2 regions of the Qingrenia yutianensis genome follow, and region 1 is predicted to be linked to the other one. Evidence: predicted binding sites of a transcription regulator. Region 1 holds the regulator's gene; the other holds the start of a gene.
What was found. Region 1 encodes NrdR, which represses ribonucleotide reductase genes. Its sites were predicted from a motif close to CACNANATNTNGTG; they were not measured.
Positions count from the first base shown of each region.

Region 2: the regulator NrdR is predicted to act here: its motif matches at 9,495-9,508, upstream of nrdD (anaerobic ribonucleoside-triphosphate reductase).

Region 1 is NZ_JACRTE010000005.1:169,018-183,908, reverse strand. It holds gene murA (UDP-N-acetylglucosamine 1-carboxyvinyltransferase) at 1-124, shown strand, start outside; gene H8706_RS06255 (cell division protein FtsQ/DivIB) at 121-1,038, shown strand; gene H8706_RS06250 (DUF881 domain-containing protein) at 1,084-1,806, shown strand; gene H8706_RS06245 (small basic family protein) at 1,823-2,194, shown strand; gene ftsZ (cell division protein FtsZ) at 2,325-3,398, shown strand; gene nrdR (transcriptional regulator NrdR) at 3,490-3,954, shown strand; gene H8706_RS06230 (stalk domain-containing protein) at 4,038-5,189, shown strand; gene H8706_RS06225 (MetQ/NlpA family ABC transporter substrate-binding protein) at 5,345-6,163, opposite strand; gene H8706_RS06220 (methionine ABC transporter permease) at 6,324-6,998, opposite strand; gene H8706_RS06215 (methionine ABC transporter ATP-binding protein) at 7,003-7,992, opposite strand; gene H8706_RS06210 (tRNA threonylcarbamoyladenosine dehydratase) at 8,245-8,982, opposite strand; gene H8706_RS06205 (potassium/proton antiporter) at 9,177-10,781, shown strand; gene recG (ATP-dependent DNA helicase RecG) at 10,833-12,899, opposite strand; gene H8706_RS06195 (DAK2 domain-containing protein) at 12,909-14,522, opposite strand; gene H8706_RS06190 (Asp23/Gls24 family envelope stress response protein) at 14,533-14,891, opposite strand, start outside.
Region 2 is NZ_JACRTE010000004.1:212,160-227,050, forward strand. It holds gene H8706_RS05245 (YggS family pyridoxal phosphate-dependent enzyme) at 1-376, shown strand, start outside; gene H8706_RS05250 (cell division protein SepF) at 446-883, shown strand; gene H8706_RS05255 (YlmH/Sll1252 family protein) at 883-1,653, shown strand; gene H8706_RS05260 (DivIVA domain-containing protein) at 1,665-2,138, shown strand; gene ileS (isoleucine--tRNA ligase) at 2,252-4,984, shown strand; gene guaB (IMP dehydrogenase) at 5,082-6,542, shown strand; gene nrdG (anaerobic ribonucleoside-triphosphate reductase activating protein) at 6,591-7,154, opposite strand; gene nrdD (anaerobic ribonucleoside-triphosphate reductase) at 7,224-9,401, opposite strand; gene H8706_RS05285 (peptidase U32 family protein) at 9,667-10,914, opposite strand; gene H8706_RS05290 (O-methyltransferase) at 10,939-11,577, opposite strand; gene rpmG (50S ribosomal protein L33) at 11,801-11,950, shown strand; gene secE (preprotein translocase subunit SecE) at 11,998-12,213, shown strand; gene nusG (transcription termination/antitermination protein NusG) at 12,257-12,775, shown strand; gene rplK (50S ribosomal protein L11) at 12,928-13,353, shown strand; gene rplA (50S ribosomal protein L1) at 13,417-14,109, shown strand; ribosomal protein L10 leader region at 14,146-14,275, shown strand; gene rplJ (50S ribosomal protein L10) at 14,293-14,891, shown strand, end outside.

The sequences.
Region 1 (14,891 bases):
GGCATCGCTTGCAGCAAACGGTGAAAGCAGGGTTTACAACACCCACTTTATCGACCGCGGATACCAGAGCCTTGCCGAGGATTTTAAAAATCTCGGCGCGGATATTGAAAGGATTTACCAATGAACGACGATACAAAAAGCGTTGAAAATTTGACTAACGAAAATATTGACGAAAGTGCGGAAAACACCGCCGGCAACGCGGAAAATCCCGACGTTAAAACGGAGAAAATATCAGAGAGCGTTCCCGAAAAGCAAAGTTACAATTTCGTGAATGTCAGCGACGAAAAGGAAGAAATCCCCGAAAAAAGCGTGAAAGGCGAAGGCAAAAACAATTTTGTGCTTTTGTGCCTTTTGTTTGCAATTTTAACGTCATTGCTTTTCACGCCTGCGTTTAACATAAAAATCGTCGCGGTGACGGGAAACAACGCCCTCACCGCGCAGCAGATTGTTAAAAATTCGGGCATTGTGACGGGCAGAAACATACTTCGCACAAACACGCGCTCGGCGGTTAAAAACCTTAAAAAAATACCGCTTATAAATGACGTGCACGTTAAATTGAAATTTCCCTCAACCGTTGAAATTGCGGTGGAGGAGTGCGTCAAAACGGCGTACGTCAAGCATTTGGACAAGTATATCTGCATAGATAAAAGCGGAAAAATTCTCGAAATTTTAAACGGTGCGGAGAACGAAAATCTTATAGTCGTGACGGGCGTTGTGCCGACAAAATTTGAGGTCGGATCAAAAATTACGTTCAAAGACGGCGAGAAATTCGACATTCTCACAAGCCTTCTTTCGGAAATTTCGTCGGCAACCGATTTGCCCAATGCCGTGAAAAGCATAGATTTGAGCGACAAAAATAAAATTATGATGACAATGGATAACGAAATTGTCGTAAATATGGGCAAAAACGACGCATTGCAGTATAAAATGGCATATCTTACAAAAACGCTGGAAACCCAGCTTAAAACCTACCGCGGAGGGACGCTCGATTTGTCCGACCCGTCCGCGTCGGCAAGGTATAAAGGAAGCGCACAGTAGGAGATAAAACATAAACACGGCATAAAAATTTGCAAGGAGAAAAATATGCGCGATAAAAAAACTCAAATCACACTTGCGGTACTGTTTTTTATTTTAAGCTTTGCAATCACAATGCAGGTTAAGAGCATAATAAAAAATTCCTCGTCCGAAAACGGCGAAATTACGCGCGTTGAGGAGGCAAAAGAAGAACTCGTAAAAAAAGATTTGCAGATTGAAGATTTGAAAAACCGCCTTTTGGCGGCAACAAACGACTTGGACAACTACCGTAAAGAGGCGGAGCAAAACACCGACGGCGCAAAGGCTATGGCGTCCGAACTTGAACGGTATAAAATTCTTGCAGGTCTTACCGACGTTAAAGGCAAGGGCGTGACGGTGACGCTGTCCGACAGCACCGCCGAGCCGGACGCCGGAAAATCCGCATCGTCATACATAATCCACGACAGCGACCTGCGCACAATTGTAAATGAACTGCGCTCTGCCGACGCCGAGGCGATTTCCGTAAACGGCGAACGCCTTGTGTCGTCCAGCGAAATAAGGTGCGTCGGTCCGACAATCATAATAAACGGCAACAAATACGTTCCGCCGTTCGAGATTAAGGCAATCGGCGAGCCGGATATGCTTGAGGCGGCGCTGAAGCTTAAAGGCGGTATAATCGACCAGCTTAAAAGCCTTTACGGATTTGATATTTCCATAGCAAAGTCGGCGGAAATAAAAATAGGAAAATACAGCGGAATTGTAAGCTTTAAATACGCAAAGAGTGCGGAGTAGGGAGGGATTTTTGAAAATGATACTTATATTTGCGCTTGCCGCAGGGTGCGCCCTCGCAGTGATGTTTGACATATATATCCCTGCGTATTTCATACCGTATGCGGCAATGATGATACTTGCGTCGCTCGACTCTCTCCTCGGCGCATATACCGCGTCGCTTCGCGGAAAGTATGATTTCACAATTTTCATAACGGGATTTTTCGGCAACGCTTTAATCTCGGCGCTTTTGATATTTTTCGGCAAAAAAGTCGGGCTTGATTTATATCTTGCCGCGTCGCTGGTTTTTGTTATGAGAATTTTCCAAAATTTTGCCATAGCAAGGCGCATTTTTCTTAAAAGTTTTATAAAAAATCACGATAATGACAAAATTAGCGAAAAAAATGAATAATTTTAAAAAAAATGCTTGGAATTTGCAAAGTTTTATGATATAATCATTACATAATGGTATATTGTATTTATAATTACCGCTTTATTTTACAAATTAAGATAAATTTTATAAAGTGCAAGGAGGAAGAACCGTGTTGGAATTTGATAACGAAAAGGAAATAACCGGTGCTAATATGAAGGTTATAGGTGTCGGCGGCGGCGGAAACAACGCTGTTAACAGAATGATAGAAGACCAGCTTACAGGCGTACAGTTTATTGCCGTTAACACAGAGAAACAGGTGCTTTTCGGCGAAAACCGTTCAAAAGCAGACCTTAAAATTCAGATTGGCGAAAAACTTACAAAAGGTCTCGGTGCAGGCGCAAAGCCTGAAATCGGTCAGAGAGCAGCCGAGGAGAGCAGAGAGGAAATCGCGCAGGCAATCCGCGGTGCGGATATGGTGTTTGTTACCGCAGGTATGGGCGGCGGAACAGGTACGGGCGCGGCTCCCATTATTGCAAACATAGCAAAAGAAATGGGCATACTTACTGTCGGCGTTGTAACACGTCCGTTCAGATTTGAGGGTAAAAGACGTCTTGACCAGGCAAACGCAGGTATTGAAGAATTGAAACAGTGCGTTGACGCGCTTGTTGTAATTCCGAACGACAAACTTTTGGACGTTTGCGACAAGAAAACTTCTATGAAAGACGCATTCAAAATTGCGGACAGCATTTTGAGCCAGGGCGTTAAAGGTATTTCAAACCTTATCACTTCGCCGGGATATATCGATTTGGACTTTGCGGATATTTCGTCCGTAATGAGAAATTCGGGTATCGCGCATATGGGTATCGGCAGAGCGTCGGGTGAAAACAGAGCAGAGGTTGCTATCAAAGCGGCTATCAATTCTCCGCTTCTCGAAACAACAATCGACGGCGCAAGCAATGTTGTATTCAATATCGCGGGCGACAAAAACCTTACTCTTTACGAAATCGAGAGCGCGTCCGAGCTTATCTACGAGCTTGTTGACTCCGACGCGAACATTATATTCGGTACATCTGTTGACGATTCGCTTGATGACGAAATTGTTATCACGGTTGTTGCAACAGGTCTTGACGAGCCCTCCAAGGCTGAAAAGAAGAAAACGGACGATACAGAAGCGCCTGCGTTTGAAAAATTCAGCGACGACGATTTTGTTATTCCGCCGTTTTTGTCAAACAAAAATAACTGATAATTGATTTAAAATTTAAAGCACACTGTTCTTGCGGTGTGCTTTAATTGAATAAAAAAACAAATTTTGCGCGAAAGGAAGTTTGACGCATATGAGATGTCCGTATTGCGAATATACCGAAAGCAAGGTTATAGATTCGCGCCCTACCGACGAGGGAAATTCAATCCGAAGAAGGCGCGAATGTTTGAAGTGCGAAAAACGTTTTACAACGTATGAGCAAATCGAGTCTATTCCGATTATTATAATCAAAAAGGACGGCAAGCGCCAGCAATATGACAGACAAAAACTCATAAACGGAATTTTGCGCGCGTGCGAAAAAACGCCCGTAACCTTTGCGCAGGTGGAAAATATGGTGTCCGAAATTGAGGTGAAACTGTTCAATTCTATGGACAGAGAAATTTCGTCAACGCATATCGGCGAGCTGGTTATGGAAAAGCTTAAGGATATTGACGAGGTGGCATATGTGCGTTTTGCCTCTGTTTACAGGGAATTCCGCGACGTCAATACGTTTATGGACGAACTTAAAAGCCTTTTGAAATCAAAAAAGAAATCATAGGGTGTTTTTTTAAAGGTGTTTTGCGTGCGGCATAATTTTATGCTCGCCGCATACATAAAATTTTTTAAAAGGGAGGATTTTTTATGAAATTTAAGAAACTGACGGCTGCCGCAATGGCGGCAATGATGCTTGCATCGGGAACGGCATTTGCGGACGGCGGTGCGGACGGAAAAATCAGCGTAATTGTGGATGGCAAAACTTTGGAATTTGACCAGCCTCCCATTATGGAAGGCGACCGCGTGCTTGTGCCGTTCAGAGCAATTTTTGAGGCGCTCGGATGCAGTGTTGACTATCACAGCTACGGCGAAACCGAAACCGTCAACGCAAAAATGGGCTCGAAAAGTTTGGGGCTTACAATCGGTTCGACCGAGATTTATGCGTCGGGCGAGGCAAAAACCATTGACGTTGCGCCCAAAATCGTAAATGACAGAACGCTTGTTCCTGTGCGCGTTGCGTCCGAAAGTTTCGGCGCTGAAGTTGTGTGGGACGAAGCGGAAAACACCGTAAACATTACCTCGAAACAGGGATTTTATAAAATCACAAGGTCGAAAATGGACTATACTTCCTCGGCGGATGACGGCACAACATTGTTCACGGCAACGTGTTATTATCCCGTGATTGAAAATGCGGAAAACGACGAGTTTATAACTGCGGTGAATACAGACACGCTCAATGCGGTTAATGCGTTTACTGACGGGCTTAAAACCGAGTTTTATGACACAGCAAATGAAGAATACTTGTCGCTTAAGGCAAATCCCGACGAGAACGGCAGAGAATTTTTGCCGTATACGTTTGAGTTTGACTATGACATTGACCTCAACACCGAAAATTATCTTTCTATGACCGCGATACTCTATTATGACCTTCACGGCGCGCACCCGACCACATCTATGACGTCGGTTAACTACGATATGAAAGAGAAAAAAGAGCTTGCGCTCTCGGACATCTGGAATATGGACGAAACCGCGGCGACAAACGAGGTTATAGCAGTGTTTAATGAGGATATCGACAAGAATCCCGATATGTATTTTGCGGACGCAAAAGAAACGGTTGAGAAAATCGCAAAAGACGTTGAGTTTTATCTGGATGAGGAGGGCGTTAACCTCTATTTCCAGCTTTATGACATAGCGCCTTACGCGGCAGGTTATCCGCAGATTACGGTTCCGTTTGAGGGAAACGAGCAGATGTATAAAATAAAGTTGGCACCTACGTTAACCGTTTGGCACCTACGTTAACCGTTGAAAATCAGGACAGTGCGAATTCGCATACGTTGAAAATTGGTGAATAAGTTTTTATGATGATAAACCAACAGGACGGTGATTAGCCGTCCTGTTGGTTTTTTGTTTAACGGGACGATGCCTACATCGTCCTTTCGCATTTTTCTTAAATCTTAAAATATCGGCAAAACTGCGCCGGCATATTTTTCATCTATAAAGCTTTTAACTTTGTCGGTTTTAAGAGCGTCTATAAGCGCTTTTGTCTTTTCGCTCGACTCCTCACCGCTTCTTACAGCAACGATATTTGCGTATGTCTGCGCCGCGTCGCCGTTTGCATTTTCGGTTGCGAGAGCGTCCGAAATTTTAAGTCCTGCGCCGATTGCGTAGTTGCCGTTGATAACCGCGATGGAACCGGGGTCGCTGTTTTTGAGCTGTGCAGGAACGGTTTCAGCCTGAACGGTCTGAATGTTGTAACCGCCGTTGTCAACTATATCAAGCGTTGTAACACCCTTTGCCGCGCTTGCGCCCTCGGGGAGCTTGATAATGTTTTCTTGTGCAAGAAGAAGAAGCGCTCTTGTTTCGTTGCTGTCGTCGGCAGGAATAACGATCGTTGCACCCGGTTTCAAATCTTTGAGGTCGGTAACGTCGTTTGAATAAATGCCGAACGGCTCATAGTGAATTGCCGCCGCAGACGCAAGGTTTGTTCCGTTCTGCGCGTTGAAACTGTCAAGATAGGGTTTGTGCTGGAAGTAGTTTGCGTCGAGTGTGCCGTCCGCAAGCGCCTTGTTTGGGAGAACATAGTCGTCGTAGATTACAACTTCGAGCGTGTAGCCTTTTGCGGCAAGATCCTCTTTTACGCTTTCAAGAATTTCAGCGTGAGGTGTGGAGCTTGCGCCGACTTTAATTGTTTTGTCGTCCTTTTTTGCGCCGCAGCCCGAGAAAAGTCCGATTACAACTGCGAGTGATACAATAAGCGATAAAATTTTCTTCATTTTACATTTCTCCTTAAAATAAATTTTGTGTTTTTAAATTTTTATGTTCTGCATATGTACGAAAAACCGTTCCCGAAAATCACATTCGTCCGAACCTGAAATTTTCGCGGACAAGCTTTGTAAAACGAAATATCATAAGAATTTCTCCTTTTTTATGCCTTTATTTTATGCGCTTGTCTGTCTTGTGCGCGATAAACGCGCCTGCCTCCTGAATAATCTGCACAATTATGATTGTCAGCACAACGCAAATCCAGATAATATCGTTGTTGTAGCGCTGATAACCGTAAGTTATAGCAATCTGTCCAAGTCCGCCGCCGCCGATTGTAGCCGCCATTGCGGAGTAGGAGAGAATTGTTACCATAGAAATAACACCGCCGATTATAAGGCTCGGCTTTGCCTCGGGAATGAGCACCTTTGTGATTATTTTTCCCGTCGATGTGCCCATTGCCTGTGCCGCCTCGATAATGCCTTTGTCAACCTCTTTGATTGACGATTCCACCATTCGCGCAACATACGGTGCCGCGGCGATAATCAGCACAACCACCATTGCTTTGTTGCCGAAGCTTGTGCCGACAACCAGCTTTGCAACGGGAAGGAGTGCAACCATAAGTATGATAAACGGAATACTTCTGAAAATATTTACGATAAATCCCACAATTCGGTTGAGCCACAAAACGGGGCAAATTCCGTCTTTGTCCGTCACCGAAAGCATAATTCCGAGCGGAAGTCCTATAACATATGAAACGATTGTGGATAAAAGCGTCATATAAACCGTTTCCCAAATTCCAAACTGAATTATTCCGTTTTGCCAAAGTGAATGAAACATTTCGGACATTGGCTCACACCTCCTTTTCGTATGCAATGCCGTTTGTATCGAGATATGCAAAAATCTTGCCCGACTGCACTTCGTCGTCGGGAAGTTCCAAAAGCATATGCCCGTATGCCGTGCCGTCAATATCTTTTGTGTCGGCATACATAATGTTAACCGGCACCTGTGTTGACAAAATCATATCGGCTATAATGCTTCGTCTGCTCTTTTCGCCGTCAAACACAAGTCGTATGCTCTTTTTACCCGTGATGTGCGCGTCGGTTTTCGACTTCGGAAGAATAAGTTCTTTTGCAATGTCCGATTTCGGGTTTGCAAAAACGGTGCTTACTTTGCCCGACTCTGCGATTTGGCTTTTGTCGATAACCGCAACGCGGTCGCAGATTTGCTCTATAACTTTCATTTCGTGAGTGATGACAACGATTGTCACGCCCATTGTTTTGTTTATTTGTTTTAAAAGTTCCAAAATCGACTGTGTTGTGTTGGGGTCGAGTGCGCTTGTAGCCTCGTCGCAGAGTATGTATTTCGGGTCTGTGGCAAGTGCGCGCGCAATGGCAACTCTTTGTTTCTGTCCGCCCGAAAGCTGTGACGGATAGGATAAAAGTCTGTCCGAAAGACCGACCATTTCGATGAGCTCTTTCGCTTTTTTCTCCGCGTCCGCTTTTTTCACGCCGGCAATTTCAAGCGGATAGCACACGTTTTTTAAAACGTTTCTCTGCTCCAAAAGGTTAAATCCCTGGAAAATCATTCCGATAGACTGTCTGACCTTTAAAAGTTCTTTTTTCTTAAGGGTTGTAAGCGATTTTCCGTCCAGCACCACCTCGCCCTTTGTTGGACGCTCGAGAAGGTTGATACACCTTACAAGTGTGGATTTTCCTGCGCCCGAAAGACCGATAATTCCGAAGATTTCGCCGTCGTTCACGGTTAAGTTTATGTCTTTCAATGCCGTGATTGTGCCGTATGACGTTTTAAAGCTTTTTTCAAGATTTTTAATTTCTATCATAGCTAAAATTTCAGCTCCTTAATTTTGCAATAAAAAAATCAGGAATTTTCTTCCTGATTTATGTTTAAATGATTGCAAAAATTGTTTGATTTACATAAAACAGGCAGATTTTTTTGCACTTGAAAAGCGGCACATACCGAAAAATGTGCACATATACATCATTGTTAAGGTTGAAAATACGCTCTTCATAAAAATTCACCTCAATGTAAAAACATCTTTTTCATTATATCAAACGAAACTTCGTTTGTCAAGTCATACGTTTTTTGTATGCGTTAAATCCTTTATAATTTCGCCGGCAATGATAAGCCCTGCAACCGACGGCGAAAATGCCGTGCTTCCGGGTGTCTGACGGCGCTTGCTTTCGCCGAAACCCTCTTCGGTCTGCGCGATTTCCAAAATCGGCGTCAAGGGTTTTTCTTTTGAATAAACAACTTTAAGCTTTTTAATTCCGCGTTTTTTAAGCTCACGGCGCATAACCCTTGCAAGCGGACAAATTTCGGTTTTGTAAATGTCCGACACCTCAAACATATCGGGGTTTATCTTGTTTCCGGCGCCCATTGAGCTGATAATCGGCGTGTTTGCCTTATCCGCGTTTACAATAAGCTCAATCTTTCCCGTCACGGTGTCAATCGCGTCAACGATACAGTCGTATTTTGAAAAATCGAACAAATGCGCCGTTTCGGGGGTGTAGAAAACGTTAAAAGTGTTAATTTCCGCATCGGGGTTTATATCGAGAAAACGCTCTCTCGCCGCGTCGGTTTTATACATTCCTATGCTTTTTACCGTCGCGATAATCTGGCGGTTTATGTTCGATTCGCAAACTTTGTCGCTGTCGATAAGGTCGATTTTTCCGACACCGCTGCGCACAAGCGCCTCGGCACAGTGACCGCCCACACCGCCTATTCCGAAAACGGCGATATGCGAATTTTTCAAAATATTCATTTTTTCGTGCCCGAACAAAAGGGCGGTGCGAATGAATTTTTCCGACATTTTTATCCTCTGCAAAAAGCAAATTTTCAATTCTTACCGTTTCGGTATGTTTTGTATGCTTTAATCATACACCAAACAAAACAATATGTCAAGAAAATTTTATAAAGTTGATAAAATTTTACAATAAATTGTAGACTTGCGCATAAAATTTTGATATAATTAAACCATATTTTTGAAAAAAGAGGTGAGGCAAAATGACGGCAGTTCTCATTATGGCGTCGGTTGTGATATTCGCGTGCGTGCTTTTCAACCGCCTGTCAAGCAAGGTCGGCATACCGGCACTGCTCGCGTTTATTCTGCTCGGAATGTTTTTCGGGTCGGACGGAGTTGTGCATATTCCGTTTGACGACTACATTTTTGCCGAGCGGATATGTTCGGTCGCGCTTATTTTCATTATGTTTTACGGCGGATTCGGCACAAATATGAACTTTGCGCGTCCCGTTCTTGCAAAAGCGGTGCTTCTTTCGTCGTTCGGAACGTTTTTCACTGCCGGGCTTGTGGGGCTTTTCTGTCATTTTGTTTTAAAAATAGCAGTTCTCGAAAGTTTTCTTATCGGCGCGGTCATATCCTCCACCGACGCGGCGTCGGTTTTCTCGATTTTGAGGTCGAAACGGCTCAATTTAAAATATAACTGCGCATCGCTTTTGGAGGTTGAAAGCGGAAGCAACGACCCGTTTTCGTATATGCTCACAGTGATTGTGCTGACGCTGATGAACGGCGGTATGAAGGCGCAGTCCGCGGTGTATATGCTTTTTGCACAGGTTGTTTACGGCTTGATTTTCGGCGCAGCCATCGCATATATCGCGATTTGGATTTTGAAAAATTTCAAGGTTTCCGCGTCGGGATTTGATATGATTTTCATAGTCGGGGTTGCGGTTTTGTCCTACGCACTGCCGTCGTATTTCGGCGGAAACGGTTATCTTTCGGTTTACATAACGGGTATAATACTGGGAAATACCAAGCTTTCAAACAAAACGGGACTGGTGAATTTTTTCGACGGCGTAACCTCGCTTATGCAGATGGTTCTGTTCTTTCTGCTCGGACTTTTGTCGTTTCCCACAAAACTCGGCACAGTTTTTGCAACGGGACTTTTGCTCGCGCTGTTTTTGACGTTCGCTGCGCGCCCCGTTGCGGTGTCGGTCATAATGTTTCCGTTAAAATGCAGATTTAAAGAATTTCTGTTTGTGTCGTGGGCGGGAATGAGAGGCGCGGCGTCCATAGTTTTTGCCATTATGGCGGTGATAAACCCTGCTGTTGTGGACAACGACATTTTTCATATCGTGTTTTTCGTGGTGCTTTTTTCAATTTTGGTGCAAGGTTCGCTCATTCCGAAAATCGCGCGCGTGCTTGATATGATAGACGAAAAAGCCGACGTTATGAAAACATTTACCGACTATACCGACGAGGTTGCGGTACAGTTTATAGAGTTTAAAATTCCCGAAAATCACGCTTGGATAGGGAAGGAAATCCGTGAAATCACCTTTCCTCCCGAGTCGATTTTGGTGCTGATAATCCGTGACGGCAAAAAGCTTGTACCCAACGGAAAAACGGTGCTTAAAGAGGGCGACAGCCTTATTTTGAGCGGTAAGGCGAGCGACGGCGCAAGCGACGTCCACCTTTATGAAATCACGGTTGAGGAAAATGACGGTTTTTCGGGCAGGGCGCTTAAAGATATAGCGTACGACCGGAAGCTTATAATTATGATTCGCCGCCGCGGAAAAATCATCATTCCGAAAGGAAACACCGTGATAAAAAACAACGATATTCTTGTTATCAACGACAGCGAAGTTCACTCATAACAAGCTTTAAAATATGAAAAAGCCGTTTTTACAAACGGCTTTTGTTTTGTTCTAATTAAAAATATCGCGCCCGTCAAATTTATTAAAAAGCGCTTTGATACGCGCAAAAATAAGTCTGTTTTGCGTGTGTTTAAGGTTCGGGTCGCGCGACAAAACTTCATAACAAAGCTTTTGCGCGTGCTTTAAAATTTCCAAATCGGTGAAAAGATTTGCAACTTTAAGTGTCGGCAAGCCGTGCTGGCGCGTTCCGAAAAATTCACCGAATCCGCGCAGTTCAAGGTCTTTTTTCGCAATTTCAAATCCGTCGGACGATTTAACCATAATTTTCATTCGCTCGGCGGTTTTCTCGTTGTCAAGCGCGTTGCAGAAAAGTATGCAGTATGACTTGTGTTCGCCCCTGCCGACGCGTCCGCGGAGCTGGTGAAGCTGGGAAAGTCCGAATCTTTCGGCATTTTCAATCAGCATAATCGTTGCGTTGGGAACGTCCACGCCGACCTCGATAACGGTTGTGGACACCAAAATGTCAAGTTCGCCGTTTTTGAACGACTGCATAACTTTGTCCTTTTCGTCCGCTTTCATTTTGCCGTGCAAAAGCCCGATTTTCCGCGTGGGGAACACCTCGTTTGCAAGGTGCGCAAACATTTTTTCGCCCGACATAACGTCGAGATTTTCGCTTTCGTCGATAAGCGGACACACGATGTACGCCTGTCTGCCTTTCTCGATTTCCTTTTCCACAAACGAATATGCGCGTTTGCGATACGATTCGTTCACGCAGAAGGTGTCGATTTTCTGCCGTCCTTTCGGCATAGAATTTACGATTGATATATCCAAATCGCCGTATAAAATCAGCGCAAGAGTGCGCGGAATGGGCGTCGCGCTCATAACAAGCACGTTGCACGCCTTTGTTTTTGCCGACAAAACGGAACGCTGATTTACGCCGAAACGGTGCTGTTCGTCTGTGACGGCAAGAATAAGTTTCGGAATTTTTACGTTGTCGTTAAGCAGAGCGTGTGTGCCGATTATAACGTCAAATTCACCGTTTTCAATAGCCTCGTAGAGCTTTTTTTTGCCCTTTGTCGACGACGTTAAAAGGCAGATGTTAACACGTCCGTCAAACATTTTTTTGAGCGTTTCGTAGTGCTGAACCGCCAGAATTTCGGTGGGCGCCATAAGTGCCGACTGAAAACCGTTTTTCACGCAGACGTACATTGCCGCGGCGGCGATGACGGTTTTTCCGCTTCCCACGTCACCCTGAATAAGTCTGTTTGCGCATTTTTCGCTCTGCAAATCGCAAAGCACTTCATTAAGAACGTTTTGTTGTGCGCCGGTCAGCGTGAACGGCAGAGTTTTTTCAAATTCTTCCTTATATGATATGTCGCGCACGCGCTCGGTAGTTTTTTGTTCGCGGTTTTTGCGAATGTATAAAAGCGAAAGCTGAAGTATGAAAAGTTCCTCAAAAACGAGCCGTTCGCGCGCCTTTGCAAGCGTTTCAAAGTCTGACGGAAAGTGCATCTGCCGGAGTGCAAAATCAAGCGAACAGAGCGAGTATCTCTCGCGTGTAAAATCGTCGAAAATATCGTAAAATATATCGAATTTGTCAAACGCATTTTTCACCGTGCCGCGCACAAATTTCTGTGTAACGCCTTTTGTAAGGTGGTAAACGGGCATAATTTTAAGCACGTTTTCAGCGTTGTCCGCGCGCTCTGCCTCAAGCATTTCCAGCTCAAGTTTTCCGAAATTTTTCGTCACCTTGCCGTAAAAAATATACCCTGCGCCGAGGTCGAATTTCACGGGATATTTCGGGTTTGAAAACCATTTCACGAAAATAACTCCCGTGCCGTCGTTTACGGGCAGAGCACACAAAACAATGTTCTTTTTAATTCTTTTCTGCATAGGAAATGAGGACAAAACAGCCTTTATACAGCATCTTTCGCCCTCTTTAGCATCGCATATTTTAACAAAAGTCCGCCTGTCCTCGTAGTCTTTGGGAAAATTGTAAATAATATCCCAGACGTTGTAAAGCGACAGACGGTTAAGCATAATTTTTCGCTTTTCACCGACGCCCTTAATGTAGGTAACGTCGGTGTTGAGCGTTTTTATGTAACTTTGAAAATCCATAAAATTTACCTATTCCGCCGACGCGATATACGAATAAATCGGCTGTTCGCCGCGCATAACGGTAACGTCGCAGTCGGAGAATTTCTTTTCAAGTTTTGCTTTCAATTTTTCGCCTGCCTTGTCGGGCACTTCTTCACCGCAGAAAACGGTGATGATTCCTGTGTCACTGTCAACGATTTCCGCAAGCGACGAAATCAAAACATCCTCGTCCTTTTTGCCGACAATTTTAATTTTTCCGTCAACAATGCCCAAAATGTCGCCTGTTTTGATGTCGTTTCCGTCAAGGTTTGTGTCGCGCACCGCGGTTGTAATCTGCACCGACTTCACGCCGTCAATAACCTCACACATAACGTCCTCGTTGTCCTCAACCGGCAAATCCTCGTCGTATGCAAGAAGCGCGGAAACCGCCTGCGGAATACTTTTTGTCGGAATTACGATAACGTTTCTGTCAGAAAGTTCCTTCGCCTGTTCCGCCGCAAGAATGATGTTTTTGTTGTTTGGGAACACAAAAACGTTTTTCGCATTCACCAAATCAATAGCGGACAAAATGTCCTCTGTGCTGGGGTTCATAGTCTGACCGCCCTCAATAATGTGGTCAACGCCGAGGTCGAAAAATGTCTTTTTAATTCCGGCGCCCGCCGCAACGCAAACAAAGCCGATTTCCTTTTCGGCATTCTTTTTGTCCTCTTTGGTGATAACCTTTTCGTCGTGCTGATAGCGCATATTGTCGATTTTAATGTTGATAAGTTCGCCCAGACGGAGCGCCTCGCCGATAACAAGGTTCGGCGTGTTTGTGTGAATATGCACTTTCACCACGTCGTCGTCATCTATAACAAGCATACAGTCGCCGTAGTATTCGATTGTCGATTTAAACTTGAATACATCAACGTTTTTAGCCTTTTTGTTAATCAAAAATTCCGTGCAGTACTGGAATTTTATATCCGCCTGAACGTCTTTCGGCGTGCTTTGCGTTTTAAGCGGTGTTTCTCTTTCGTCAAGCGCAACGATTTCACCCGTTTTGAGAAACGCGAGCGCGCCCTCCAAAATGCACACAAGACCTTTTCCGCCTGCATCTACAACACCTGCCTGCTTGAGCTGGGGGAGGATAAACTGTGTTTTTGCAAGCGACTCATTCGCCGAATTTACGATTTTTTCAAAAAATTCAACCGCGTCAAGACCGTCTTTCGCGTATTTTTCCGCCGCCTCCGCAGTTTCGCGCGCAACGGTGAGAATTGTGCCCTCCGTCGGTTTCATAACCGCGCGGTAAGCGGTGTCCGCCGCCGATTTAAACGCCGCCGCAACGCCCTCAAAATCAGCGTCCGCGCCCGTCAGACCTTTGTTTATTCCGCGCATAAGCTGTGATAAAATTACGCCCGAATTTCCTCTTGCACCGCGAAGCGTCGCCGACGCCATGATTTTGGAAATATCCAAAACACTCTTTTCGCGGTTCGCCGCAATCTCTTTGACCGCCGCGGAAATCGTAAGCGACATATTTGTGCCCGTATCACCGTCGGGAACGGGAAAAACGTTAAGGTTGTCAACAATGCTTTTCTGATTGCAAAGATTGTTGGCGCCTGAAATTATCATATCGGCAAACAGTGTGCCGTCAATTTTCTTAACCATCTTCTTCTCCTTATTTTTGCAATCTGAAGCCCTCAACATACACGTCAACCTTTGCAACTTCCATACCCGTGATGTTTGCAATGTGGTATTTAACGTTGCTCATAACGTTTTCCGAAACGGCGCCTATATTTACGCCGTAGTCAACAATGATGTGCATATCAACAGCAATTTTGTTATCTTCCGTGTAAACCTTAATTCCTTTTGTAAGACTGTCTTTTTTTAGCAAACTTGCAAATTCGTCTTTTTTGGAGCGGTATGCCATACCCACAACGCCGTAGCAGTTTTCGGCAACAATTCCCGCCGCTTTGGCAATAACGTCAAGGTTTATAAAAACATCGCCCTTCGCAAGCTTTGCGCATACAATTTCCA
Region 2 (14,891 bases), on a different contig from region 1:
ACTTGCCGAAGAAATCGAACGTCTTTCAAAAAAGCAAAATGTTACGACTGATATTCTGCTCGAAGTTAACATTTCGGGCGAAGAGTCGAAAAGCGGTATGAGCGAGGGCGAAATTTTGCCGATACTTGAAAAAATTGAAGAATTTTCGTCGGTAAAGGTGCGCGGATTTATGACAATGGCGCCGAAATTTGCGTCCGAGGACGAAATTCGTCAAATTTTTAGAAAATTATATAAAATTTTTGTTGACATATCGCGAAAAAAATATAATAATATTAGTATGGACTATTTGTCGATGGGAATGAGCTCCGATTACACCGTTGCGGCGGAGGAGGGCGCAAACATTGTGCGCATAGGCTCGAAAATTTTTAAAGAGTAAATTAAAACATTAAATTTTAACATAAAATTTTTTCATAAAAGTAAAATATTTGAAATGGAGATTGGTGTTATGGCAAACTTTATGGACAAGGTTACAAATTTTCTGGGACTCGGCAGTGAGGACAACGACGAGGCGATAGACGCGGTTATGCCCGAAGAAAGGGAGGAACAGCGCCCGTCTTTCACACCGTCGCGCAAAAATAAAGTGGTTAACATTCACACAACCACACAGCTTAAGGTTGTTATCATTCAGCCGACCGCTTATTCGGACGCGCAGGAAATTGCCGATCATTTGAAGTCGAAAAAACCCGTTGTTGTCAACCTTGAAAAGCTTGACAAGGACGTTGCGGTTAAGATTGTAAACTTTTTGAGCGGTGCGGTTTATGCGCTGGACGGCAGTATGCAGAAGGTTTCAAACGGAATTTTGCTTCTCGCGCCGTACAATGTCGGCATTATGGGCGACTTCGGCGAGGAGCTTAAAATGCACGGCCTTTTTGACGCCGAATAATGGACAAGCTTAAATTTTTGTCGGGCATAGACGGCATTGAACGCAAAAATTTGTTTTCGCTCATTTTTGACAGAATTAAAAAAAGCGAATTTTCGGACAGCGTAAGTTTTACGCCGTTTCTGACGCCTGCCGACGCGATTTTGCTTGAAAAAAAGCTTTCGTCGGCGCATTTTGAAAATTATTCGTCATTCGGCGGATACGACGGCGCGGAAAGGAAAATTTTCGCGTTCGGCGAGTGCGGAAAAGATGATTTTCCGCTTGTTAAGCTTAAAATTTCAACGCGCGACAAAAGCGTTTTTGAACACAGAGATTATCTCGGCTCGGTGCTTTCGCTCGGAATTAAACGCGAAAAAATAGGGGATATTATGATTTTATCCGATTTTGCGGTTATGTTTGCGGATGCCGATATTGCCGATTTTCTCAAGTTGGAACTTAAAAAAATTGCACGCGCAAACGTTAAATGCGAAATTTTTGACGGCGATTTTGATTTTGACGGCGAGCGCGAATTTGACGAAGTGACAAAAACCGTGACGTCGTTAAGGCTGGACTGTGTTGTGAGCGCGTTTTGCTCAAAATCGCGCGCGGTTTCGGACGCTCTTATCACAGAGGGCAGAGTTTTTCTAAACTATGAATGTGAAAAAAATTTGTCAAAGCAGGTTTCAAATAATGATGTTTTGACGGTGCGCGGTTTCGGCAAGGGCATAATTTTGACCGATTTTCCGCTCACTAAAAAGAATAAACGCCGTATTTGCGTTAAATATTATGTATGAGGTGATTTAAGGTGCTTTCTCCGCTTGATATTGAAAGTAAAAAATTTATAAAATCCGCGGTCGGCGGATACAACAGAGCCGACGTAGACAAGTTTATGGAGCTTGTTTTGGCTGACTACGAAAAGCTTTACCGCGAAAATATCGCGTTAAAGGACAAGACAAACACTCTTTCGGACGCGGTTGACCATTACAAATCAATGGAGGACACAATGCAAAGCACGCTTCTGGTTGCGCAGAGCGCGAGCGAGGAAGTGCGCAATAATGCGTCGGAAAAGGCGCGCCTTATCATTGAGGACGCAAACAAAAAGGCGGAGGACATTATAAAAAATGCCAACGCCGAAATGCAGAAAAGCGCCGAGAAAAACGAGCAGTTAAAGCGCGACTACATACTATTTAAATCCCGTGTTATTGCGGAATTTGAAACATATCTCAAGACTATGAAATCAAACATTCAAAACGGCGAAAATCAGGAAAACAAAAATTAGTTTTAATTTTTATATATACATTTTTGTTTGGCAGTTTTAAAAAAGGAGTTGTTTTATAAGTGGAAGAATTCGATTACAGCAAAACCCTTAATCTTCCCAAAACCGATTTTTCTATGAGGGCAAATCTTCCTCAGAAAGAGCCTGAAATGGTGAAAAAATGGGACAGCGAAGGGCTTTACGAGCAGTTGATGGAGGAGAACAAGGGCAAGCAGGAATTTACTCTGCACGACGGTCCTCCGTTCGCAAACGGCGACATTCATTTGGGTCACAGTTTGAATAAAATTTTAAAAGATATTATTCTCCGTTTTAAAAATATGGACGGTTACCGCGCGCAGTATATCCCCGGCTGGGATACGCACGGACTTCCGATTGAGGTTCAGGCAATAAAGAAACTCAAAATCAAAAAAGACGAGGTATCGACGAGCGAATTCCGCAAAATCTGCGAGGATTTCGCTATGAAATATATCAACAATCAGGCTGAACAGTTTAAAAGACTCGGTGTTTTGGCGGACTACAAGCACCCGTATTACACACTTCAGCCGCAGTTTGAGGGCAGACAGATTGAAGTTTTCGGCAAAATGGCAAATTCGGGCGTTATCTATAAAGGTATGAAACCCGTTTACTGGTGCCCCGACTGCGAAACTGCGCTTGCCGAGGCGGAAATTGAATATGCCGAGGACAAGACAAATTCAATTTACGTGCGTTTCCGCGTAAACGACGACAAGGGTGTTTTCAAGGGCTTTGACAAAGACAAAATCTTCTTTGTAATCTGGACGACCACAACCTGGACTCTCCCCGGAAACGTTGCAATTTGCTTAAACCCCGACTTTATCTATGCTTTGGTTGACGTCGGCGGTGAATACTACGTTGTTGCGAAAGACCTTGTTGACACGTTCTGCAAGGCTGCAAATATTGAAAATTACAAAATTGCCGCAGAATTTGACGGCAAAGATTTGGAATACATCACCTGCAAGCACCCGTTTATCGACCGCGATTCTTTGGTAATTCTCGGTGACCACGTTACGCTTGACGCAGGTACAGGCTGTGTTCATACCGCTCCCGGTCACGGCGCGGAGGACTTTGTTGCGTGCCAGAATTACGATTTGCCGATTATCGTTCCCGTCGATTCAAAAGGCGTGCTGAACGAGGAGGCAGGCAAATTTGCCGGTATGTATTACGAAAAATCAAACTCGGCAATTATAGATGAACTTAAAAGCACAAATTCGCTCGTTGCAATCGAGCCGATTATTCACCAGTATCCCCACTGCTGGAGATGCTCGTCGCCTATTGTTTTCCGTGCGACGGAGCAGTGGTTCGCGTCGGTTGACAAGTTTAAAAAAGCCGCGGTTGAGGCTATTAAAGAGGTTGACTGGCTTCCCAAATGGGGCGAGGACAGAATTACAAAAATGGTTGAGGACAGGAGCGACTGGTGCATTTCGCGTCAGAGAAAATGGGGTGTTCCCATTCCGATTTTCTACTGCGAGGAGTGCGGTCACGAGCTTATAAACGAAGAAACCGTAAAAATTATATCAAAACTTTTCAGCGAAAAAGGTTCGGGAATTTGGTACGAGCTTGACGCGTCGGAAATTCTTCCCAAGGGCACTAAATGCGAAAAGTGCGGATGTGAGCATTTCACAAAAGAAAAGGATATTATGGACGTTTGGTTTGACTCGGGTTCGAGCCATTATGCCGTTTTGGAAGGCCGTGACAATTTAAGCTGGCCGGCAGACGTTTACCTTGAGGGCAACGACCAGTACCGCGGTTGGTTCCAGTCGTCGCTTTTGACAAGCGTTGCACTCGGCAAAAAAGCGCCGTACAAAAAGGTTATCACGCACGGTATGGTTGTTGACGGCAACGGCAAAAAGATGTCGAAATCGCTCGGCAACGGCATAGACCCGCTTGATGTCGGAAAAAAATTCGGCATTGATATTCTCCGCTTGTGGGTTGTTTCGTCCGATTACAAAACAGACGTAAGAATTAGCAACGATATTTTGAAACAGCTTTCCGAAAGCTACCGAAAAATCAGAAACACGGCGAGATATATCCTCGGCAATACCGCGGATTTCAACCCCGATACCGATTCGGTTGAATATAAGGATATGCTCGAAATCGACCGCTGGGCGCTTTACAAACTCAATGCGCTCTGCAAAAAGGCGCTCGAGGCGTACAGGAGCTACGAATTCCATTCGCTCCAGCACGCAATTCACCATTTCTGCGTCGTTGATATGAGTAACTTCTATCTTGATATTATAAAAGACAGACTTTACACCGAAAAAGCGGACAGCCAGGCGAGAAGAAGCGCGCAGACGGCAATGTATAAAATTCTCGACGCGCTTGTGAAACTCCTTGCGCCGGTGCTTTGCTTTACGACGGAGGAAATCTGGAACGCTATGCCCCACGCAAAAGAGGACGCGAAAAAGCACGTTATGTTTGCAGGTATGCCGAAGGTTTGCGGCGAATACGACGACAGTGCGCTTGCCGAAAAATACGACAGACTTATTGCGATTAAAAACGATGTCAGCAAAGCTCTTGAAAGCGCGCGAAACGAAAAGATTATCGGTCATTCGCTCAACGCGAAAGTCGAAATCAGCGCAGAGGGTGATTTGTACGCGTTCCTGAAAGAAAACGAAAACGAGCTTAAAACCGTGTTCATCACCTCGGACGCTTGCGTTCACGAGGGCAAGGGCGACGGCGTAAAAGGCGAGGAAACGGGTGCGTACATCAAAATTTCGGTGTCGGACGGCGAAAAGTGCGAAAGATGCTGGATGTATTCAACAACGGTCGGTGAGGACAAAGACCACCCGACACTGTGCAAACGCTGTGCAGACGTTGTAAAGAGTTTATAAAAACAGGTTTTTTAAAGATTCAGATGCCGATTTTTTGTCGGCTCTGAATTTTTACATATAATTTTGTATTTTTCTATTAAATTTTGGGAGGTATATGATGAACGACAAATTTGCATTTGAAGGTCTTACGTTTGACGACGTGTTGCTTATTCCGCAGAAAAGCGACGTTCTGCCCAACGAGATTGACCTTACAACCAAGCTTACAAACAATATTACACTCAACATTCCTATGATGAGCGCCGCTATGGACACCGTTACCGAATCTGCGCTTGCCATTGCAATGGCGCGCGAGGGCGGAATAGGCATAATCCACAAGAATATGTCAATCGAGGCGCAGGCTATTGAGGTTGACAAGGTTAAAAGGTCGGAGCACGGCGTTATTGTTGACCCGTTCCATCTTTCGCCCGAGCATACGCTTGAGGACGCCGACAATATTATGGGAAAATACAGAATTTCGGGCGTGCCGATTACAGACGACAGCGGTAAGCTTGTCGGAATACTTACAAACCGCGATTTGCGCTTTGAAACCGACTTTTCAAAACAGATTAAATACGTTATGACAAAGGAAAACCTTATCACCGCGCCCGAGGGCACAACTCTCGACGAGGCGAAAAAAATCCTTATGACGCACAAAATCGAAAAACTCCCGATTGTTGACAAAAACGGCAATCTTAAAGGACTTATCACCATTAAAGATATTGAAAAATCGGTGAAATACCCCAATTCCGCAAAAGATTCGAGCGGACGCCTTCTTGCAGGTGCGGCAATCGGCATCACAAACGACGTTCTCGACAGGGTTGAGGCGCTTGTTGCGTCGCACGTTGACGTTTTGGTGCTCGACTCGGCGCACGGTCATTCGGCAAACATTTTCAAATGCATTAAAAAAGTTAAAGAGGCATTTCCGCACGTTGACCTCATTGCCGGAAACATTGCAACCGCTGAGGCGGCGGAGGATTTGATTGATGCCGGCGTTGACGCAATTAAAGTCGGCATAGGACCGGGTTCAATTTGTACAACCCGTATCGTTGCAGGTATCGGTATGCCACAGATAAGCGCAATTTACAACGCGTCGCAGGTTGCCAAAAAGAAAGGTATTCCCGTTATCGGCGACGGCGGTATCAAATATTCGGGCGACATCACAAAGGCGATTGCCGCCGGTGCGAACGTTATTATGATAGGAAGCCTCCTTGCAGGCTGTGAGGAAAGCCCGGGCGAAATTGAAATTTATCAGGGCAGAAACTTTAAGGTTTACCGCGGAATGGGTTCGCTCGCCGCTATGGAAAAGGGAAGCCGTGACAGATACTTCCAGACGGGCACCAAAAAGCTTGTTCCCGAGGGCGTTGAGGGACGTGTTCCCTACAAAGGACCGCTTGCCGACACTGTTTATCAGCTCCTCGGCGGTTTGAGGTCGGGTATGGGATACTGCGGTGCGAAAAACATTAACGACCTTATCGAAAACGGCAAATTTGTCCGCATTACGGGTGCAGGTCTTAAAGAAAGCCACCCCCACGATATTTACATCACAAAAGAGGCGCCCAACTACAGCGCACAGGTATAAAAAACAAACCCCAAACGTACTTTTCGTTTGGGGTTAAATTTTTTATTTTTACATTTCATATATGTTCCCGTTTCCCGGTGTACGCTCCCATTTGCCTGAGAGCGGAACAAGTTTGTTTTCGGCAAGCGATTTTTTAACGTCGATTATATTTTGATTTGACGACCCCCGAAAAAGCAGTGACAAATCCTTTTTTTCTTCTATAAATCTGCCGTCTACAAGAACGTCGATGTTGGACAGAATATCCATTATTTTCTGATGTCTTTCGCCGTTTCCGTTTAAAAAATCGTTTGCAAAATCAAATCCCGTGTAGCACCAGATGTTTTTTTGCGAAAAACGTTTTCTGCACTCTTTCACAACCGACAAAACACCGCCGAGGTTTTCATTTTCAAACGGTTCTCCGCCGAGAATTGTAAGTCCGCTTATAAAATCTTTGTCAAGCGCGGACATAATTTCCTCCATTGTTTCGTCGGTGAATTTTTCGCCGAAATCAAAGTCCCATGCCTCTTTGTTAAAGCAGTTTTTGCACCTGTGACGGCACCCGCTAACAAAGAGCGAAACGCGCACGCCGACGCCGTTTGCTATGTCATTTTTTTTAATTGCCGCAACGTTCACGATAAAATTCCTTTCAAAACTTCGGACGTACAGTTTTTATGTACGTCCGAAAGATATATTTTTAAAATTTTACAGGTGCAAAACTCTCTCTTTTATCTCCTGTGTTCTGCCCTGGTTCCAAAATTGCGTTCCGATATATCCGCACGTTCTGCGCGCAACGTTAAGCTTGTTCTGGTCGGTATTATGGCAGTTCGGGCACTCCCAAACAAGCTTGCCGTGTTCGTTTTCCTTGATTTCAATTTCGCCGTCGTATCCGCAAACCTGACAGTAGTCCGACTTTGTGTTAAGCTCGGCATACATAATGTTGTTGTAGATAAATTTCATAACGGTGAGAACTGCCTCAAGGTTGTTCTGCATATTCGGTACTTCAACGTACGAAATTGCACCGCCGGGGGAAAGCGCCTGGAATTTTGCTTCAAGTGCAAGCTTGTCAAACGCGTCAATGTTCTCCGAAACGTGAACGTGATAGCTGTTTGTGATATAGTTCTTGTCGGTCACGCCTTTCACAATTCCGAAACGTTTTTGCAGACATTTTGCAAATTTGTATGTTGTGCTTTCGAGCGGTGTGCCGTAAAGCGAGTAGTCGATATTTTCCGCAGCTTTCCATTTTGCGGTATATTCGTTAAGCTTTTTCATAATTTCAAGCCCGAGTTCCTCGCCGTCTTTCTCGGTGAGTTTTTTGCCGATAAGCGCATAAACACATTCCCAAAGACCGGCATATCCGAGCGAAAGTGTGGAATATCCGCCGTGGAGATATTTGTCAATCGTTTCGCCCTTTTTAAGACGCAAAAGTGCGCCGTGCTGCCAAAGAATGGGCGCAGCGTCCGACACGGTTCCCGTAAGACGTTCGTGGCGCGCCTGGAGCGCTCTGTGGCAAAGTTCCATTCTCTCGCCGAAAATCTGCCAGAATTTTGTCAAATCTTTGTCTGCCGAAAGACCTATATCAACAAGGTTAACCGTCACAACGCCCTGATTAAATCTGCCGTAATACTTCGGTTTGCCGTTTTCGTCAACATACGGCGTGAGGAAACTTCGGCAGCCCATACAGGTGTAGCAGTGACCTTCGCCGTTTTTGTCGATTTTGTTTTGGAGCATAATTTTTTCCGAAATATAGTCGGGCACCATACGCTTTGCGGTGCATTTTGCCGCAAGCTCGGTGAGGTAGTAATATTTGCTGTCGGGGTGGATATTGTCCTCCTCCAAAACGTAAATAAGCTTCGGAAAGGCAGGCGTAATCCACACGCCTTTTTCGTTTTTAACGCCTCTGTAACGCTGACGGAGCGTTTCCTCGATAATCAGCGCAAGGTCTTTTTTCTCCTGTTCGTTTTTTGCCTCGTTGAGATACATAAACACCGTCACAAACGGCGCCTGTCCGTTGGTGGTCATAAGCGTTACAACCTGATACTGAATCATCTGAACGCCGTTTTTAACCTCCTCGCGGAGTCTTTTTTCGGTAATCTGCGAAATTTTGTCCTCTGTAACCTCGTCATCGATCTCGCGCAGTTCCGCCTCAACCTGTTTTCTTATTTTCTTTCGGCTGACGTCCACAAACGGCGCAAGATGCGTAAGGCTTATGCTCTGTCCGCCGTACTGGCACGACGCAACCTGTGCGATAATCTGGGTTGAAATGTTGCACGCAGTGGAAAAACTGTGCGGTTTTTCGATAAGCGTTCCGCTGATAACAGTGCCGTTCTGGAGCATATCTTCAAGGTTCACAAGGTCGCAGTTATGCATATGCTGTGCGAAATAATCCGCGTCGTGAAAGTGAATAATTCCCTGTTCGTGCGCCGAAACAATGTCGGACGGCAAAAGAATACGCTTTGTAATATCCTTTGAAACCTCGCCTGCCATATAGTCGCGCTGAACGCTGTTGACGGTGGGGTTTTTGTTTGAATTTTCCTGTTTAACCTCTTCGTTGTTGCACTCGATAAGGCTCAAAATCTGCTCGTCGGTGGTGTTTGATTTACGCACCAGCGCACGGTTATAGCGGTAGGTGATGTATCTTCTCGCAACGTCAAATGCGCGCTGATTCATAATCTGGTCCTCGACCATATCCTGAATTTCCTCAACGCTGAGTGAACGGTTTATATTGAGCGCCGCGCTTTCAACGTCCTCGGCAATTCTCTTTATTTGTACTGCCGACATTCTCGCACTCGGCACAACGCTTTCGTTTGCCTTTGAAACCGCGATAATAATTTTTTCGGGATCGAAAACTTCTTCAATTCCGCTTCGTTTTATGATTTTCATTTTCCTTTTCCTCCCAAAACGCACAAAACACTCTCTTTAACGCTTTTCTTTATGTAAATTGTAATAATTTCCTTGGCGTGTTGAATATATTATAACAATATATAGTGTGTTTGTCAATACCGAATATCTATATATTGTTATTTTCTGTAAAACGGCGCAAAGTGCCGTCGCTACGGCAAAAAACGGTAAACGAAGGAATTACGCTCGTAATTCCTTCGTTATAAATATACAAATAAAAAAATATTTTTTGTGAAAAACAGACAAATTATCTGTCGTTCAAATTTTTAACATCAACTTTTGTGCGGACGATTGAATAATCTTCAACGTCGAAATCGACCTTAAATTTCACAATCATCTGCGGATGAGGCGCAACATCTATAGAATTTCCGTCCGCGTCGGTCATTTCGGTAATTTTAAAACTTCTGTTTTCGCCGTTCGGCATCAAAAACTCAATTTCATCGCCGACGAAAAATCGGTTGCGCTGTTCAAGCGTCACAGTTTTCGTCTGCTTGTCAAACGCCTTTACAACTGCGGTTGTTTGGTAATTCTGAATATACGTGCTCGACGTGTAAACCTGCTCGGTGCCTTTCGGTTTTTCGTCGAAAAATCCCGTCGTGTAGCCTCGGTAGCTGATTTTTTTCAGCTCCTCAAGGTTTTCGGGATTGAATTTGTAATTTTTCTTATCCTTATAATATGCGTCAATTTCGCGCCTGTATGCTTTGACCACTGTTGCGACGTACAATTCGTTTTTTACACGGCCTTCAATTTTGAGGCTGGTTATACCGCTTTCGATAATTTCGGGAATACGTTCAATCATACACAAATCCTTTGAATTGTAGATAAACGTTCCGCGCTCGTTCTCGAAAACGGGCATATATTCGCCGGGACGTTTTTCCTCAACCAAGGCATATTTCCAACGGCACGGGTGAGCGCACGCGCCCATATTTGCGTCGCGGTGAGTCATATAGTTTGACAGCAGACATCTGCCCGAGTAGGAAATGCACATCGCGCCGTGAACGAAACATTCAAGTTCCAAATCGGACGGCGTGTTTTCGCGTATTTCGCGTATCTCGTCAAACGACATTTCGCGCGCGAGAATAACGCGTTTCGCGCCCTGTGAGTGCCAGAATTTCGCGCTTTCAAAGTTTGTGTTGTTTGCCTGCGTGCTGATGTGAATGTCAAGACGGGGCGCACACTTTTTTGCAAGCGCAAACATTCCGGGGTCGGAAATAATTATCGCGTCGGCGCCGAGAGCGTCAACCTCGCGGACAAACTCGGGAAATTTTTTAATATCGCCGTTGTGCGGAATGATGTTCGCCGTGATATACACTTTTTTGCCGAGATTGTGGGCAAAATCTATGCCCTCTTTTATTTCGTCCGCGGTGAAATTTTTTGCCGCAACGCGGAGCGAAAATTCTTCACCGCCGATATAAACCGCGTCCGCGCCGTAGACAAGCGCATATTTTAACTTTGCGAGCGACCCTGCCGGCGCAAGAAGTTCAACCTTTTCCATAATGTTCTCCTTAAAATTTTTATCCTATTTATAATATGAAACCGAAATTCCGTCGCCGATTGGCAAAATTGACGTTGTAAAACAGCCGTCGTTTGAAATTTCGTGCAAAAAATCGCGAAGATTTTTAACAAGCGTCTTTTTGCGGAACGTTTCAAGCTCGTCCGACGCAACCATACCTTTGTAGAGCACATTGTCCGCAATCAGCACGCCGCCTTTTTTCAAAATCCGCTTTATGTCGGGCAGTGAGTGCAGATAAAGCGATTTGTTCGCGTCGAGAAAAACAACGTCAAACTGCTCGTTTGTGTTAAGAAGCACGTCCGCGCCGTCGCCCACGATAAGCTTGATTGAGGTGTTTTTCGCCTTTTTGAAGTTTTCACGCGCGATGCTTGCCGTGTCCGAGTCAAGCTCAACCGTGATGATTTTTCCGCCCTCTTTTAAATATTCCGAAAAAATCAGCGACGAATATCCTATTGCCGTGCCGATTTCGAGAATTTTTTCAGGGCGCAGAACCGACATAACAAAACGCAGAAAGTGCATTGTTTCCTTTTGAATAATCGGCACGTAATGCGCTTTCGCGTAGTCCTCCATTTCCTTTAAAAGGCCCGTGCTTTCGGGCAGGGTTTTGCATATATAGTCGGTTATGTAATCGTAGCTTATGTTCATTTTAAAATCAATCCTTGCAATTTGTGAAAAGATAATATATAATTATATTATAACACTTTTAACAAAATGTCAATTTTTTTGCCCCAAATTAACAAAAACACTTGACAACCGCCATAAGTTATGATATAGTTTTTATGCTGGCAATTAGGATGTCTTTTTTTTATGCTTAAATTTAGCATTTCAAAGATATATGCCGCATTAGTATTAAGGAGGAGTTTTCACAATGAGAACAAGAATTACATTGGCGTGCACAGAGTGCAAGCAGAGAAATTACAATACAATGAAAAATAAGAAAAACGACCCTGACAGATTGGAAATGAAAAAGTATTGCCGTTTCTGCAGAAAACACACTTTGCACAAAGAAACAAAGTAGTATTTTACTTATTTCAGGCGTGAATTTTTAGATTTGAGGTGAATGTTATGGCAGAGGCAGTTAACGAGAAAAAGGCTAAAATCAAAAAACCGTCAAAATTTTTCAAAGAGGTTAAGTCCGAGTTGAAAAAGGTTGTTTGGCCCTCGGGTAAACAGGTTATAAATAATACTCTCATTGTCCTTGCATTGGTAATTTTAGTCGGATTGTTTATTTACGGTTTGGACTCGCTGTTCCAGTTTGGATTGTTCAAATTTATAAAATAGACGGAAGGAGAGCCGCATTAAATAAAGCGGCTTTTGTTTGATTATGCTCAATAATGCAAAATGGTACGTTGTTCACACCTATTCGGGTTATGAGAACAAGGTTAAAACAAATTTGGAAAAAATAATAGAAAACAGAGGTCTGGAGGAGCTTATTTCGGAGGTTGTTGTGCCTTTGGAAGAGGTTGTCGAAAAGAAAGACGACGTTGAAAAAACAGTTTCGCGAAAGGTTTTTCCCGGCTATGTGCTGATTAAGATGGTTATGACCGACGACACGTGGTATGTTATAAGAAACACCACCGGCGTTACGGGATTTGTAGGTCCCGGTTCAAAGCCCGTGCCCCTCTCCGAAGAAGAAGTTGAGGCGCTCGGCGTTGACAAAAAAGAAATCATAATCAACTTCAGCGCAGGCGACAGCGTTAAAATCGTCAAAGGGCCGTTTGCAAATCAAATCGGCGTTGTGGACGAGATTGACAAGTCTACCGGAAAGATTACCGTAAGCGTTGTTATGTTCGGCAGAAAAACCGCCTTGGAGCTTGACGCAGACCAGGTTGAGGAGCTTTAATTTCTGGTTTTTGATAATCAAAAATCAAACTGTTTACTGCTTCGCTTTATATTTTGATAATATTCGGTTTTCCGATTATTATAGAGTGGGAGGAAAGGGTTTTTAACCCGAAATTTCCGCCATACCACATTTTTGTAAGGAGGTGTTCTTAAATGGCACAGAAAGTTACAGGTTACATTAAATTACAGATTGGCGCAGGTAAGGCTACACCGGCTCCCCCGGTAGGTCCTGCATTGGGTCAGCACGGCGTTAACATTATGCAGTTCTGTAAAGAGTTCAATGAAAAAACAGCTAAAGATGCAGGTCTTATTATCCCGGTTGTTATCACGGTATATCAGGACAGATCTTTCTCGTTTATCACAAAAACTCCCCCTGCTGCGGTTCTTCTTAAGAAGGCTTGCAAAATCGAAAGCGGTTCGGGCGTTCCCAACAAGACAAAGGTTGCTAAAATCAGCAAAGACGCTCTGAAAGAAATTGCAGAGAAGAAGATGCCTGATTTAAACGCGGCTTCTGTTGAATCGGCTATGAGTATGATTGCCGGTACTGCAAGAAGTATGGGCATCACGGTTGAAGACTGATTGTCTTGTTAAAAACGTGGGAGGAATTGATTTTCCGATTAACCACTAAAAGGAGGAAGAAAAGTGCATAAAGGCAAAAAATATCTTGAAAGTTCAAAATTGATTGAAAAATTAAAATTGTATGACACAGATGAGGCTTTTGACGTTGTTGTTAAAACCGCAAAAGCTAAATTTGACGAAACAGTTGAAGCACACATCAGACTCGGCGTTGACTCGCGTCACGCAGACCAGCAGGTCCGCGGTGCGGTTGTTCTTCCGCACGGAACGGGTAAAACAATCAGAGTTTTGGTGTTCGCTAAAGGCGATAATGTAAAAATCGCTGAAGATGCAGGCGCTGATTATGTCGGCGGCGAAGAGCTTGTTCAGAAAATTCAGGGCGAGAACTGGTTTGAATTTGATGTTGTTGTTGCAACTCCCGATATGATGGGCGTTGTAGGACGTATCGGTAGAGTTTTGGGACCTAAAGGTCTTATGCCTAACCCCAAAGCAGGTACTGTTACACCCGACGTTGCAAAAGCAATCAAAGACATCAAAGCCGGTAAAATCGAGTACCGTCTTGATAAAACAAACATCATTCACTGCCCGATCGGAAAAGCTTCGTTCGGCGCACAGAAACTTGCCGAAAACTTCAATACGCTTATGGGCGCGGTTATCAAAGCTAAACCGGCCGCTGCAAAAGGTCAGTACATCAAATCGGTTGCGGTTGCGTCCACAATGGGCCCCGGCGTTAAAATTAACCCCGCAAAATTAGGTTAATTTTTCAAAAAGGGTTGACAAAAGTTTCAATTTGTGATATAAAATAAAAGGTATCCACAGACAGCAGGTGCATTTTTGCTTAATTTCCTGCCGAGGATTTAATTTTAACATACGTTATTATTGGGTTTCTCGCGTGTCTGTGCGGGAAACCTTTTTGTTTATACTATTCGGGAGGTGAAAGTTATGCCAAGTTCAAAAGTTTTGGAATCTAAAAAACAAATCGTTGCCGAGATGATAGAAAAACTTAAAACTGCCCAGGCAGGTGTTTTGGTTGACTATTGCGGTTTGACGGTTGAGGAGGACACAGACCTCCGTAATAAACTCCGTGCGGCAGGCGTTGAGTACAAAGTTGTTAAAAACACTCTTACACGTTTTGCGGCTAAAGAGGTTGGTTTTGATGAGTTGGACGCTGTTTTAAACGGTCCTACATCTCTTGCAGTAAGCTATGATGACCCCGTTGCTCCGGCAAAGGTTATTGCGGATTTTGCAAAAGATAACGAAAAACTCGAAATCAAATCGGGATTTTTGGACGGTAAGGTTATTTCTTTGGACGAAATCAATCAGCTTGCTAAAACTCCGTCTAAAGACGTTCTTATCGCAAAAATTATGGGCAGCTTGAATTCGCCTATCTCCGCTTTGGCAAGAACCTTGCAGGCTATTGTCGATAACGGCGTGGAATTGAGCGAGATTGAAGCACCGAAAAAAGAAGAAACTGCTGAAGAAACCGCTCCGGCGGCTGAAGAAGCACCCAAAGCAGAAGAAGCTGCACCCGCAGAGGAAGC